2 linked regions of the Promicromonospora sp. Populi genome follow. The protein of the gene in region 1 interacts with the protein of each later gene in a pairwise test. Links are inferred from orthologs where the notes say so. Each region holds a gene or a part of one and is shown in the gene's direction. Other genes may lie near its edges.

Evidence for each region.
Region 2: the proteins of AB1046_RS08135 (region 1) and AB1046_RS11945 interact in binary tests that used the Escherichia coli proteins (3 or more experiments, as listed by UniProt). The link is inferred for Promicromonospora sp. Populi from one-to-one orthologs.

What each region holds. Positions count from the first base shown.
Region 1 is NZ_CP163528.1:1,810,870-1,818,810, reverse strand. What follows is about bases 4,099-7,051. They hold AB1046_RS08135 (diacylglycerol kinase family protein), read left to right. Parts: upstream 4,099-5,077; coding sequence 5,078-6,025; downstream 6,026-7,051. Other genes in these bases: AB1046_RS08125 (ABC transporter ATP-binding protein), read right to left, coding at 6,973-7,051; AB1046_RS08130 (ABC transporter permease), read right to left, coding at 6,198-6,959; AB1046_RS08140 (hypothetical protein), read left to right, coding at 4,716-5,081; AB1046_RS08145 (hypothetical protein), read left to right, coding at 4,099-4,698. Outside these bases: AB1046_RS08190 (hypothetical protein), read left to right, coding at 1-616; AB1046_RS08185 (Asp23/Gls24 family envelope stress response protein), read left to right, coding at 747-1,193; AB1046_RS08180 (DUF2273 domain-containing protein), read left to right, coding at 1,190-1,381; AB1046_RS08175 (hypothetical protein), read left to right, coding at 1,378-1,722; AB1046_RS08170 (hypothetical protein), read left to right, coding at 1,719-2,285; AB1046_RS08165 (hypothetical protein), read left to right, coding at 2,282-2,890; AB1046_RS08160 (CsbD family protein), read left to right, coding at 3,015-3,188; AB1046_RS08155 (GlsB/YeaQ/YmgE family stress response membrane protein), read left to right, coding at 3,261-3,533; AB1046_RS08150 (RNA polymerase sigma factor), read left to right, coding at 3,530-4,096; more of AB1046_RS08145, read left to right, coding at 4,093-4,098; more of AB1046_RS08125, read right to left, coding at 7,052-7,785; AB1046_RS08120 (DUF4097 domain-containing protein), read right to left, coding at 7,918-7,941. UniProt on the Escherichia coli protein: In vitro phosphorylates phosphatidylglycerol but not diacylglycerol; the in vivo substrate is unknown.
Region 2 is NZ_CP163528.1:2,635,287-2,640,769, reverse strand. The notes cover bases 1-2,990. They hold AB1046_RS11945 (citrate synthase), read left to right. Parts: upstream 1-836; coding sequence 837-2,144; downstream 2,145-2,990. Other genes in these bases: AB1046_RS11940 (FtsX-like permease family protein), read left to right, coding at 2,322-2,990; dapC (succinyldiaminopimelate transaminase), read left to right, coding at 1-723. In the rest of the region: more of AB1046_RS11940, read left to right, coding at 2,991-5,483.

The sequences.
Region 1 (7,941 bases):
TGGCCTCTTCGAAGATCGCCGTTCCATCCGTGTCCCGCGCACCCAGGTCGAGCTGGTGGCCGCGCCGGCCGACGCCGAGTCGGTCACGCCCGAAGCGATGGCCGACGCCGCCGGGGTGATCCAACTGAGGCTGGAGGCGGACGGTCGCGACGTGTCCGACGTCGTCGTCGACGATGCCACGATCACGCTGGAGCTCGCGGGCAGCGGGGACCCTGACCAGCCGCTCGTCACGTGCGGCCAGGAGGGGGACGCCAAGTACGTGCTGGGACCGGTCGAGGTGGCGGGCACCGAGCTCACCGAGGTCAGCTCCGGTCTGCAGGCCAACTACGACGGCGCCGCGGTGAACCTGCAGTTCGACGAGCGCGGCACCGAAGGGTTCCGTGCGGCCACCGAACGACTGCAAGCGCTGACCGAGCCGCGCAACCAGATCGCCGTCACGCTGGACGACCTGGTGGTGTCAGCGCCGTCGATCATGGAGGGCGTGGTGATCACCACGGGCGAGGTGCAGATCACCGGGGCCTTCACCGAGGAGTCGGCGGCCACGCTGGCCCACCAGCTCTCGACCGACCCGCTGCCCTACCCGTTCGAGGTACGGGACGTCGCCCCGACCGAGTAGCCACGCCGCCGAATCTCCTTCGACAAGTTTGTGACGAACTTGGAGCCGCACGCGTCTCACCAGTGTCGCCAGCTGTGGCGGCTCGCACCCCAGGGGGGCGCGACGCGAGCGAAGCACGAAGGAGCTCATCATGGCGAACGTTACGGGCGGGACGCAGCCGAAGGCCCAGACAGATGTCTTGGGGACACCTGAGGGAGCAGGCCGGACCACCATCGAGGACGCCGTCGTAGCCAAGATCGCGGGGATCGCGGCCCGCGAGGTCAGCGGTGTGTACGCACTCGGTGGCGGCGCCGCACGCGTGGTCGGCTCCATCCGCGACGCGCTCAACTCGACCGACCTGACCCAGGGGATCAGCGTCGAGGTCGGGGAGAAGCAGGTGGCCGTCGACGTCACGATCGTGGCGGAGTACCCGGTCGCGCTGCAGACCGTGTCCGACAGCGTGCGCGCCGCGATCTACCGCGCGATGCGTGACCTGGTCGGCATGGAGGTCGCCGAGGTCAACGTGACCGTCAACGACGTGCACCTGCCTACCGACGACGACCAGGAGAGCGAACCGCAGACGGGCCGGGTCCAGTGACCGCCACGACCGCCGGTGCCGCCGCGGGCGCGGTGCTGGCCCTGACCTGGATAGTGCTCGGGTTCTGGGCGTTCGTCCTGGTGGCGATAGCGATGCTGATCGGTGCAGCCGTCGGACGCGTGGCCGAAGGACGGCTCGACGTCCGGGCACTCGCCGACGCCTTCCGCGGCAGGCGTTCGTCGCTATGACCGCCACCGATCGTCCCGTGGCGGCGCCGGCCGTTCCCGGGACCACCCGGGTCACGGCACGGGCGCTGGAGCGCCTTGCCGTCTACCTGGTCCGGGACTCGGCGCACGTGCACCAGCGCGAGGTCGCGGTGCAGCTGGCCGATGCCGGCGGCGCCCTGCGGGTGTCGGTGACCGTGCCGGTCGCCGTCGGCGGGGGCGCCACCGGGTCGATCAAAGACCGTGGCGACCGGCTCCGCCGGGACGTGATCGCGGGCATGCGCGACCTGGGGAGCCGCACGGTCGACACCGTCGACGTGCGCTACTCGGGCCTGCGGCGAGTCACGGAGCGGAGGGCGAGATGACCAAGGAGCAGGCGGTATACCGGCGGGTCCTGCGCCGGGAGACCCACTCCCCGCGCACGGGTGCCGCGGTGGTCGTCGCGACGGTCCTCGCCGTGCTGCTGGTCGCCGTGGTGGCGCTGGGCGTGTGGTGGCTCGTCGACCCGGGGTCCCATGACCTGGTCGCGGACCGCCTCGCGTCGGTCACCTCGTTCGCCGAGGACGACGGTGCACTGACGGCCGTGGGTGTTCTCGCGGCGGTGGTCGCCCTGGTCCTGATCGTCCTCGCCGTGCTGCCTGGGCGGCTCCCGCGACGCGCCCGGAGCACCGACCGGCTGGCGTTGCTCGTCGACGACGGCGTCCTCGCGGATGCCGTGGCCGACGCCGTAGCGCTGCGCTGCGGCATCGACGCGCGGCAGGTCTCCGCCACGGTCGGCCGGCGGAGCGCGACCGTCCGGGTCACGCCGACCAGCGGCGTCGCGGTCGACCACGACGCGGCGACGGACTCCGTTGCCGCCGCGCTCTCGGCAGTCGGCTTCTCCGCCGTTCCCAAGCTGTACGTCGCGCGTCAGGGGGTGGTCTCGTGAGCTCGACCAGCAGAGTGCTCAATCGTGGTCTGCTGCTGGTCTGCGGGCTGTTGCTGGCCGCGGCCGGCGCGGCGGCAATCCTCGCCGGCATGCCGGCGCGGTGGACGAGCTCCGTGCTGCCGGCGGAGCTGGTCGGCACGGCCAGATCGCGGCTCAGCGCCGCGGCAGCCGGGTTGCCAGAGGTAGGCGGTGCGCCCGGCGCCGTCGTCGTCGGACTTGCCGCGGCCGCCGTGCTGGCTGTCCTGCTGGTGGTGTTCGTCTGCACGCGCGGTGCGCGCAGGACGGCTGCGGTGCTCGACCTCGACTCCGTCGGCGGGCGCACCCGCGTCGCCCCGGACGTCGCTGACGCCGTGCTCGCGGGACCGCTGGGCCAACGGCCCGACGTGCTCTCGGCCCGCACCGGCGTGTACCGCGTGAAGGGGGCACCCGCGATCAGCCTGGTGCTGACCGTGCGGCGCGGCGCCGACCTCTCCCGGGTGCTGTCCGCGGCGGAGGCGGCGCTGGACGAATGGGACGCGCTGGCCGGGGTGCGGGTGCCCGTCATGGTGCACCTGTCCGACCGGAGCTGGCTGGACGGGCTCCGCGCGTCCGTCCGGGTGCGCTGACCCGGACGACTGTGGAGACGGCCCGAGGGGCGCGAATGCCCCAAAGGCTCCACGCTGGGTAGCAAGAGCGAAGTTCTCACATATTCGGTTCCCCATCCCGGGAGCCGTGAAGAAAGGAAATCAGATGAGTGCAGCGGACAAGGTCAAGAACGCAGCGGAAAAGGCCCTCGGCAAGGCGAAGGAGGCCGTCGGAGACATTACCGACAACGACAAGCTTGTCGCCGAGGGCAGGGCCGACCAGGCCAAGGCCGAGGTCAAGGACACGGTCGAGGACGTCAAGGACGCATTCAAGAAGTAATCCGCTCCAGGGGTGAGGTCGCGGTCCGCGACCTCACCCCGCCGCAAGATCTCACTGCAAAGGACTTCCATCATGGGTTTCTTCAGCTTCCTGCTGCTCGGCCTGATCGCCGGCGCCATCGCAAAGCTCATCCTTCCCGGCAAGCAGGCAGGAGGATGGTTCATCACCCTCCTGCTCGGCGTTGTCGGCGCCTTCCTCGGCGGCTGGCTGGGCGGGCTCCTCTTCAACGCGGACATGGACTCCTTCTTCTCCCTGTCCACCTGGCTGCTCGCGATCGCGGGATCCATCATCGTGCTGCTGGTCTACGGAGCCGTCACCGGTCGCGGGCGCAGGAACGCACACTGAACCCCGACCCCATCCCGACCCCGCTCGACGGCGCGGACGACCGGATAGTCGCCGGCCGCGCCGCCGACGGGGACGTCACCGCGTTCGCGGTGCTCGTCCGTCGGTACACCCCGATGATGCGCGCCTACACACGCCGGATCCTGAACGCCAGCGCGGACGTGGACGACGTGGTGCAGGAGGCGTTCGTGACCGCCTGGCAGCGCCTGCCCGAGCTGGAGGACCCGGCGAAGGTGAAGAGCTGGCTCATGCGGGTCGTCAGCCGCAAGGCGATGGACCGCATCCGTGCGCGCCGCCCCCAGGTGAGCGTGGACGACGTCGAACCGCCTGCTCCCGCCCAGACCTTGCCATCGCGCGTGGCGGAGTCGCACGCCGGGGTCGACGCGCTCGGCGCGGCGCTCCAGACGCTTCCCCACGCGGAGCGGGAGTGCTGGGTGCTGCGCGAGGCGGGCGGCTACTCCTACGACGAGATCGCCGAGGAGATGGACGTTCCTGTGACGACCGTCAGGGGACTGCTCGCTCGCGCACGGAAGCACATCATCGTGCGGATGGAGGAATGGCGATGACCCCCCAAGACGACGCAGCAGGTCCTCGGCGGCTCGACCTCGGGCCCGAAGGGCTCGACGGGCACACCATCGAGGAGCTCACCGACTACCTCGAAGCGGGCCGTGTCCCGGCCGACCCGTCGATCGACGGCTCACCGGCCTGCCAGCTCGCCCTCGATGCTCTCGAACGGCTCCGGGGACTGACCCCCGCGCTGATCGCCGCCGACACGGCCGCTGAACCGGAGGCCGACGACGGCTGGGTGGCCAGGGTGCTCGGCGGCATCGCGCTGGAGGCCCATGCCGGACGCCGCATCCCGCTGACCCCGCCCGAGCCCCACGCCGACCTGGGCATCACCGAGGGCGCCGTGCGGGGGCTGATCCGTGCGGCCGAGAACGCCGTCCCCGGTGTGCTCGTCGGCCGGTGCCGCTTCGAGGGCGACGTCACCGAGCTCGGGGCGCCCGTCCGGGTCCTGGTCGACGCGAGCGTGCCCTACGGAGAGCCCCTCCCACGCCTGGCCGACGAACTGAGGCTGGAGATCGCCGCCCGGCTACGGGTGCACACGGAGCTGAACGTCACGGCGATCGACATCACCGTCCGCGACGTGCGGCGGCACCTCTCATGATCCGAGGAGACTCATCGATGAGCACGGCACAGGGCGCGCAGGTCGCGGCCGAGATCGAAGCGGCCGTCCGGGCGGTCCCAGGTGTGGCGGACCTGTACGGCCCGGGGTCGCTCGTGTCCAACGTCGTCGACGTGACCGCGCGGCACCTCGGCCTGCGGGACACCGCGGCGCCGCTGGTCCTGGTCCGGCAGGACGGCTCGGGGATCCAGGTGGAGATCGCGATGGCCGTTCACTCGACTGCCGGTGCTACGGTCACGTCGCATACGGTTCACCGGGTTGTTCGTGACCTGCTCACAGCGCGTGAGCAGCAGGACGCGCGGATCGTCCTCACAGTCGTCCACGTCCCCGACATCCCCCTGGCGACGGAAGCAGGCCCCGCATGACCGCACGCCACATCGGCGTCATCTGGAACCCCGCCAAGACGAGCAGGGAGAAGCTCGGGTCCGCGCTGGACAAGGCGGCCGCCTCCGCGCAGGCCGAACCCGAGGTCCGATGGTTCGAGACGAGCAAGGACGACCCCGGCCAGGGGGCGGCCGCGCAGGCGATCGAGGCGGGCGCCGACGTGGTCGTCGCGGCCGGCGGGGACGGGACGGTCCGGGCGGTCGCCGAACATCTCGCGGCGGCCGGAACTGACGTCGAGCTGGGGATAGTCCCGCTCGGGACCGGCAACCTCCTGGCCCGGAACCTCGGTGTTCCCCTGCTCAACCTGCCCGCGGCGTTCAAGCGGGCGCTCACTGGTGAGGCACGGGCCATCGACCTGGGCTGGCTCGAGATCGACCTCGCCGCGGGGACCGAACGGCACGCGTTCGGGGTCCTGGCGGGATTCGGGCTGGACGCGCACATGATCGTCGAGACCGACGACGACCTCAAGGACAAGGTCGGCTGGCTCGCGTACGTGGAGTCGCTGGGCAGGGCGCTGTCCGCCAGCGACACGCTCGACATCCGGTACACCGCCGACGACGGCCCGCAGCGCGACGAACGTGTGCACACGCTGATCGTCGGCAACTGCGGCACCCTCCAGGCCGGCGTGACGCTCCTGCCTGACGCCGATCCCTCCGACGGCGAGCTGGACCTGCTGGTCCTGGGCGCGGACGGCGCTGCGGGGTGGGCCGACACGCTGCGCAACATGGTCTGGGACAACGGCATCAAACGGCTCGTCACGCCCGGTGCGAAGGCCGAGAGCAGCGACAACGTGACGCACGGCCGCCTGAAGGGCCTGGAGCTGGAGCTGACGGAGCCGCGCATGTTCGAGATCGACGGCGAGGACCTGGGGGAGACGACCCGGGTCACGTTCACCGTCCAGCCGGCTGCGGTCCGGGTGCGCTGATCCCTGATCCGCCGAGTTCGGTCCCTTGCACGCCCGGCTTCATGACTTCGGTCGGTTGCTCTGAGATCGGTCAATCAAACGACCGATCTCAGAGCAACCGACCGAAGTCGCTGCTGGGCTGGTGCAAGGGACCGAACTCGGCGACCGCTGCCGCCGGAGGCTCGGCGCTCCGTCAGGAGATCTTGCGCCGGTACGCCGTCGTCGCGAAGCCGTACGCGATGGCGAGGATGCCGACGCACCAGGCCAGCGCCACCCAGATGTCGTTGCCGACCGGCTGCTGGGCCAGCAGGTCACGGATCGTGTTCACGATCGAGGTGACCGGCTGGTTCTCGGCGAACCAGCGCACCGGGCCGGGCATGGTCTCGGTGGGCACGAAGGCCGAGCTGATGAACGGCAGGAAGATGAGCGGGTAGGAGAACGCGCTCGCGCCGTCCACGGTCTTGGCCGACAGGCCGGCGATGACCGCGAGCCAGGTCAGGGCCAGGGTGAACAGGACCAGGATGCCCGCGACGGCGAGCCAGTCCAGCACCCCGGCGCCCGAGCGGAAGCCCATGAGCAGGGCCACCAGCACCACGATCGCCACCGAGACCAGGTTGGAGACGAGCGAGGTCAGCACGTGCGCCCAGAGCACCGACGAGCGAGCGATTGGCATGGACTGGAACCGCTCGAAGATGCCGCCCTGCATGTCCAGGAAGAGCCGGTAGGCGGTATAGGCGATGCCCGAGGCGATGGTGATGAGCAGGATGCCGGGCAGGAGGTAGTTCACGTAGTTGTCGGTGCCGGTGTTGATCGCACCGCCGAACACGTAGACGAACAGCAGCATCATGGCGATCGGCGTGACCGCGGTGGTGATGATCGTGTCCGGGCTGCGCAGGATGTGGCTCAGGGACCGCCCCGTCAGTACGGCGGTGTCACCGAAGAAGTGCTTGGTCATTTTCTCTCTCTCCTCAGTTGTCCGCGCGGGCGGGGTCGGTGGTGGTTGTCTCTTCGGTGACGTCTTCGCCCGTGACTGCGAAGAACACGTCCTCCAGCGTCGGCTGCTTCTCGACGTACTCGACCTTGGCGGGCGGCAGCAGCGCCTTGAGCTCGGCCAGGGTGCCGTTGACGATGATGTGGCCCTTGTGCAGGATCGCGATCCGGTCGGCGAGCTGCTCGGCCTCGTCCAGGTACTGCGTCGTGAGCAGCACGGTGGTGCCGCCCTGCGCGAGCTCCTTGACGGCGTCCCACACCTCGATGCGGGCCTGGGGGTCGAGACCCGTCGTCGGCTCGTCGAGGAAGATGACCGGCGGGTTGCCGATCAGGCTCATGGAGATGTCCAGGCGGCGGCGCATGCCGCCCGAGTACGTGGCGGCCTTGCGCCCGCCGGCGTCGGTCAGCGAGAAGCGCGCGAGCAGGTCGTCGGCGATCTTGCCGGGGTTCTTGAGGTGCCGCAGCCTGGCCACGAGCACCAGGTTCTCGCGGCCGGTCAGGACCTCGTCGACGGCCGCGAACTGCCCGGTGAGGCTGATCGACTCGCGGACGTCGGCAGCCTGCGTGGCGACGTCGAAGCCGTGCACGCTCGCCTTCCCGCCGTCGGCCTTGAGAAGTGTGGACAGGATCTTGACGACGGTGGTCTTGCCGGCGCCGTTCGAGCCCAGCAGCGCGAAGATGCTGCCTCGGGCCACGTCGAAGTCGACGCCCCGCAGGACCTGCAGCTCCTTGTAGGACTTCTCCAGGTTCTGTACCCGGATGGCGGGCTCGTGGCCGCGTTCGGTGGGGATGCTCACTTTCGTTTCCTCTCGTCTCGTGAAGTGCTCGAAGTTTCGGATTCCGGGCAGGGGGTAGCTCGGAAGTGGGTTGCGGGGTTCCGGCCGGTGGCGCCGGTCCGGTAGTCGGGTCAGGCCGGCGGGACGTCAGGGGCGGCGGACGATGATCTC
Region 2 (5,483 bases), 830 kb from region 1 along the record:
GGTGCCACACCGCTGGCGACGGACGACGTAGCCGACTGGGCCGGCCGGGACGACGTGAAGACGGTCTGGGTCAACTCGCCCGGAAACCCGACGGGCCGCGTCCTGGGGGTCGAGGCGCTGCGCGAGGTGGTCGACGCCGCGCGGGCGCTCGGCGCCGTCGTCGTCTCCGACGAGTGCTACGCGGAGCTGGCGTGGGAGGCCCCGTGGGCCGACGCCGGAGTCCCGTCGATCCTCGACGCGCGCGTGTGCGGGGGCTCGCACGAGGGCCTGCTCGCGGCGTACTCGCTGTCCAAGCAGTCCAGCATCGCGGGTTACCGGGCGGCCTTCCTGGCGGGGGATCGCGCCCTGATCGCCGACCTCACCCAGACCCGCAAGCACCTCGGCCTGATCGTGCCCGCACCGGTGCAGGCCGCGATGACGGCGGCCCTGTCCGATGACGAGCACGTCGCCGCCCAGCGGGCGACCTACGGCGCCAGGCGCCATGCGCTGGCCGCCGCGGTCGGCGCGGCCGGGCTCGTCGTGGACGAGTCTGGCGCCGGCCTGTACCTGTGGGTGGCGGCGCCCGACGGCCGCTCCGGAGCGCAGGTCGCCGAGTGGTTCGCGGAGCGCGGGATCCTGACCGCTCCCGGGCACCTGTACGGCGACGACCGGCACACGCGCGTGGCGCTGACCGCCACTGATGCGCAGATTGCCGACTGTGTGGCACGCCTCACAGAGGCTTGACCGATGGATTGGAAAAACGAGAGCTGGGCGCGATATTGTCGTGGCCCAGGTCGACGCTGCCCGTCAGCTTCCCTCACAGCAGCGTCCCTCGTGCGCCATTCAGGAAGGAAGACATGACCTCCACACCGGTGGACGGCTTGAGCCAAGTCGAGCTCGCCGTCAACGGAACCTCTCACACCCTGCCTGTCGTCGCCGCCAGCGAGGGTAACGACGGCATAGTCGTGACGTCGCTGCTCAAGGACACCGGCCTGGTCACGGTCGATCCGGGCTTCATGAACACGGCCTCGTGCGAGTCGTCGATCACGTACATCGACGGTGACGCCGGCATCCTGCGCTACCGCGGGTATCCGATCGACCAGCTGGCCTCGGGTGCGGGTTTCCTCGAGGTGGCGTACCTGCTCATCTACGGCGAGCTGCCGAGCGCCGCGGAGCTGGACTCGTTCACCGAGCGGGTCAACCGCCACACCCTGGTGCACGAGGACTTCCGCACGTTCATGGGCACCTTCCCCCGGAACGCGCACCCGATGGCCGTGCTCGCGTCCGCCGTGAACGCGCTGGGCACGTTCTACCCGGAGTCGCTCGACCCGGCCGACGACGAGCAGGTCGACCTGGCCACCGTGCTCCTGCTCGCCAAGACGCGCACCATCACGTCCTACCTGCACCGGCGCCGAGTGGGCGAGCCGCTGCTGTACCCGGACTACTCGCGCGGCTACGTCGAGGACTTCCTGCGCATGACGTTTGCAACGCCGTACGAGGCCTACGAGGCCGACCCGGTGATCGTGGACGCCCTGGAGAAGCTGCTGGTGCTGCACGCGGACCACGAGCAGAACTGCTCCACGTCCACGGTGCGCGTCGTCGGCTCGTCCAACGCGACCCTGTACGCGTCGGTCGCCGCGGGCGTGAACGCCCTGTCTGGCCCCGCGCACGGCGGCGCCAACGAGGCCGTGCTGACCATGCTGGAGAAGATCCAGTCGGGCGGCGAGACCGTCGCGACCTTTATGGACAAGGTCAAGAACAAGCAGGACGGCGTGCGGCTGATGGGCTTCGGCCACCGCGTGTACAAGTCCTACGACCCGCGCGCCGCGATCGTGAAGAAGTCCGCCGACGAGGTGCTCGACAAGCTCGGCGTCAAGGACCCGCTGCTCGACATCGCGCGCGGCCTGGAGGAGATCGCCCTCTCGGACGACTACTTCGTGGAGCGCAAGCTCTACCCGAACGTCGACTTCTACACGGGCCTCATCTACAAGGCCATGGGCTTCGAGCCCGCGATGTTCACGCCGCTGTTCGCGCTGGGCCGCATGCCCGGCTGGATCGCCCAGTGGCGCGAGATGATCAAGGACCCGCAGACGAAGATCGGCCGCCCGCGCCAGCTGTACATCGGCGCGACCGAGCGCGCGTACGCCCCGGCGACGCAGCGCTAGCTCCTGCGGGGTGGGCAGCCGGTCCGCTTCGAGAACGTCCTCGGGTACCGATTCCAGCCGGATTCGGTACCCGAAGTCGTTCTCGAAACCGACTGCTCGGCACGGCGTGACCGGATTGTTGCCCTGGGCGTCATTAGTTTTGTCGTGGGTGTCGGACAGCCCGGCTAGTTTTGCTCCGTGAGTCGAGCCACCCTCCTAGCCCGCCGGTCGACGGCGCACCGTGGGCTGCTCGCGCTCGTCTGGCTGTTGGTCGCGGTGCTGACGGGGGCCCTCGGCGTGACCGTCGGCTGGACACAGGCCGCCGCGACGGCGGGCGCCCGCGACGGCCTGGCCGGCACCGAGCCGTCGGGCCGGGCGCTGCAGCTCGCCACCCGTCTCGGGGATGACGCCGGAGTCCAGGACACCGCCGTCCAGCAGGTGCTCGCTGAGCTGCTCGACGGCGTGCCGCACCACGTCGCCTATGACCTACGCACCGAGCCGCAGTACACCCAGGGCAGCGACGGTCAGGACCTGGGCCGCTGGACGGTCGCCGTCCTGCCCGCCCCGTCGCGCGCGGAGGCATTCGCAGGTGGGGGCGCGGACGGCGTCACGCTGGTGGACGGCGTCTGGCCCTCCGGCACCGACGAGGCAGCGGTGCAGGCGGACGCCGCACAGGCCGCCGGGCTCACGATCGGCGACACGGTCCGCCTCGGCATCGACCCGGACGCCCCGACGGACACCGGCACACCCGTCACCGTCGCGGCCACCTGGCGCGTCACCGACCCCGACGCCGCGGTCTGGCTCGGCGACCCCACGGCGCTCACCGGGGCCGACGGCGCCTACCTCGGCCCAGTCGTGGTGAGCCCGGAGGTCCTCGCGGGCCTGGACACCGACCCGTTCGCCCGCTGGACGGTCGTGCCCGACGTCGCCGCACTCAACCCCGCCCACCTGCCCGCCCTGGCGGCGCTCACCGCCGAGGTCGAGCGCACGCTGGGCGAGGACCGTACCGTCGCGCCGCGTGGCCTCACCGTCGCTGGCACGCTGGAGGTGACGGCCGCCGACCTGGAGGCCGCGCTGCGCGCCGCCGATGCCGTGGCGCTGGTGCCGCTGTGCCTGCTGGCGCTCGTGGGCCTGGTCGCTCTCGTCCAGGTGGCGCGGCTGCTGGCCGCCACCCGGGAGGGTGAGGTCGCGCTGCTCGTCTCGCGCGGTGCCGCACCGGGCACGGTGACCGGTGCCGCCGGCGTCGAGGGCGCGCTGCTGGCGCTGACCGCCGCGGCCGCGGGCGGTGGCGCCGCGTGGGCCGCGCTGCGGGTGGTCGCCCGGGCCGACGGCGGTGCGGCAGTCCCCGCCGCGACACCGCTGGCCGTGGCGCTCGCCGTAGCCGTCGTCGCCACCGCGGCGCTCGTGCTGGTCGCAGCGCTGCAGGCACAGGCGGCGGTGCGGCGGCAGGTGACCGACCGCTCCGGGCGGGTGCGCCAGGTGGCCGCCCTGGGCACCGTGGTGCTGACGGTGGCCGCCGCCGCGGTGAGCGTGACGCAGCTGCTGCGTTACGGCTCGCCCCTGCTGACCACCCCCGACGGCTCGCGCACCGACCCGACGGCGGCTGCCGCCCCGGCCCTGGTGCTGGCCGCGCTCGCCGTGGTGGCGATGGCCGTGCTCGGCCCGGCCACCCGCCTGTGGGCGGGGCTCGCGGGACGGTCGCGAGGGATCGTCGGGCCGCTGGCGGCGCGGCAGGTGGCGCGCCGGATCGTCGTGTACGTGGTGCCGGTGGTCCTGCTGGTGCTCGCGGGCGGGGCCGCGACGCTGGCCGGCGGGTACACGGGCACCGCGGAGCGCCTGCGGGCTGACGTCGACGTGCTCGCGAACGGTGCAGACGTGCGGGTCATGGCCCCCGAGAGCGGGCCGCTCGACCCGGCGCCGTACCTGCCCGGCGGTGCGGGGCCCGGCGGCGAGGCCGTGGCGGCCGCGCCGGTGCTGTCCGGGACCGCGTACGCGGACGGACGTCCGGTGACGATGCTCGCGCTGCCCGCGGCGGCGGTGCCGCTGGTGGTGCGAGCGCCGGCGGAGGTGCTCGACGTCGGGCGGCTCGCCGACGACCTGGCGAACGACGCGTTCGCCGGGGCCCCCGCCCTGCCCGACGACGCGCGCGACATCAGCCTCACCCTGACCGGCCAGATCCGCCCGACCGTGGAGATACTCCTGCCCGAGGGCGCACCCGGGCACAAGCTGGACGTGTCGCTGCTGCTCGCGGCACGCGACGGCACCCTCGCCGAGGTTGACCTCGGGCAGCTCGCCGAGGGCGACGGGACCGGCAGCACGCTCGGCCCGGACCGGACGACGCACGAGCTGTCCGGCGAGGTGCCGCCGCCCCCGCAGGGGCAGGCCTGGCGGGTCGCGGCCGTGAACCTGGACACGACCCCCGGCTGGTCGATGGCGACCGCGACCCTGTCCGTCGGGGGCCTGACGGCGGGCGGGGAACCCGTGGACGCCCGGGGATGGACGCTGTCAGAGACGCTCGACGGCCCCGAGGGGCTGGAGCTGGCCACAGACCCCCGGCCCGGCGAGGCCGAGCTCACCATGCCGCTCGGCGGATTCGCGGTCGGCGCCAGCCGGTTGCGCCTCCTGACCACGCCGGACGCCGGGACCATTCCTCTGCTGGCGTCGTCGTCGCTGGTTGAAGCGCTGGACATCGCCGCGGGCGACCCCTTCGAGCTCACCCTCGGCGGCACGCGTCTGCAGGTGGTCGCCGTCGCCGCGTCGGGCACCATACCCGGGGCGCTCGAACCATACGCCGCCCTGCTGGACCGGGGCGCGCTCGCCGCCGCGCTCGTGCGCGGCGTGAGCGACCCGGTGCTCACCAACGAGGTCTGGCTGGCCGCGGCCCCGCCCGGCGCCACGGCGCCCGCCGGCGCCGTGGCGCGCCTGGCCGGGGCCGCGATCGCCGAGGCCGAGGCCTCCGCGACGAGCACCCGGGAGCAGCCGACCGTCACGACCCCGGGCTATGGCTCGACCGACACCGCCGTCCCGGTGCGGGTCTCGTTCTGGCTGGCCGCCGCGGGCGCGACGGTGCTCGCGCTGGCGGGTGTGCTCGCGGTCGCCGTGGCGACCCTGCGCGAACGGCGCGGCGAGGTGATCGTCCTGCGCGCCGTGGGCCTCGGCCCCGCGACGCAGGGCCGAGCCCGGGCCGCCGAGCTGATCGCCGTCTGCGTGGTGGCGCTCGCGATCGGCGCCGCCGCCGGGTGGGGGGTGGCGCGGTTCGTCGTCGGCGGCCTCGCGGCCGCGACCCTCACTGGGATCGACGCCGCGCCGCCGGCCCGGTTCGTCCTGGAGACCGCCGGGACCGGCCTGGTGCTGGCCGCC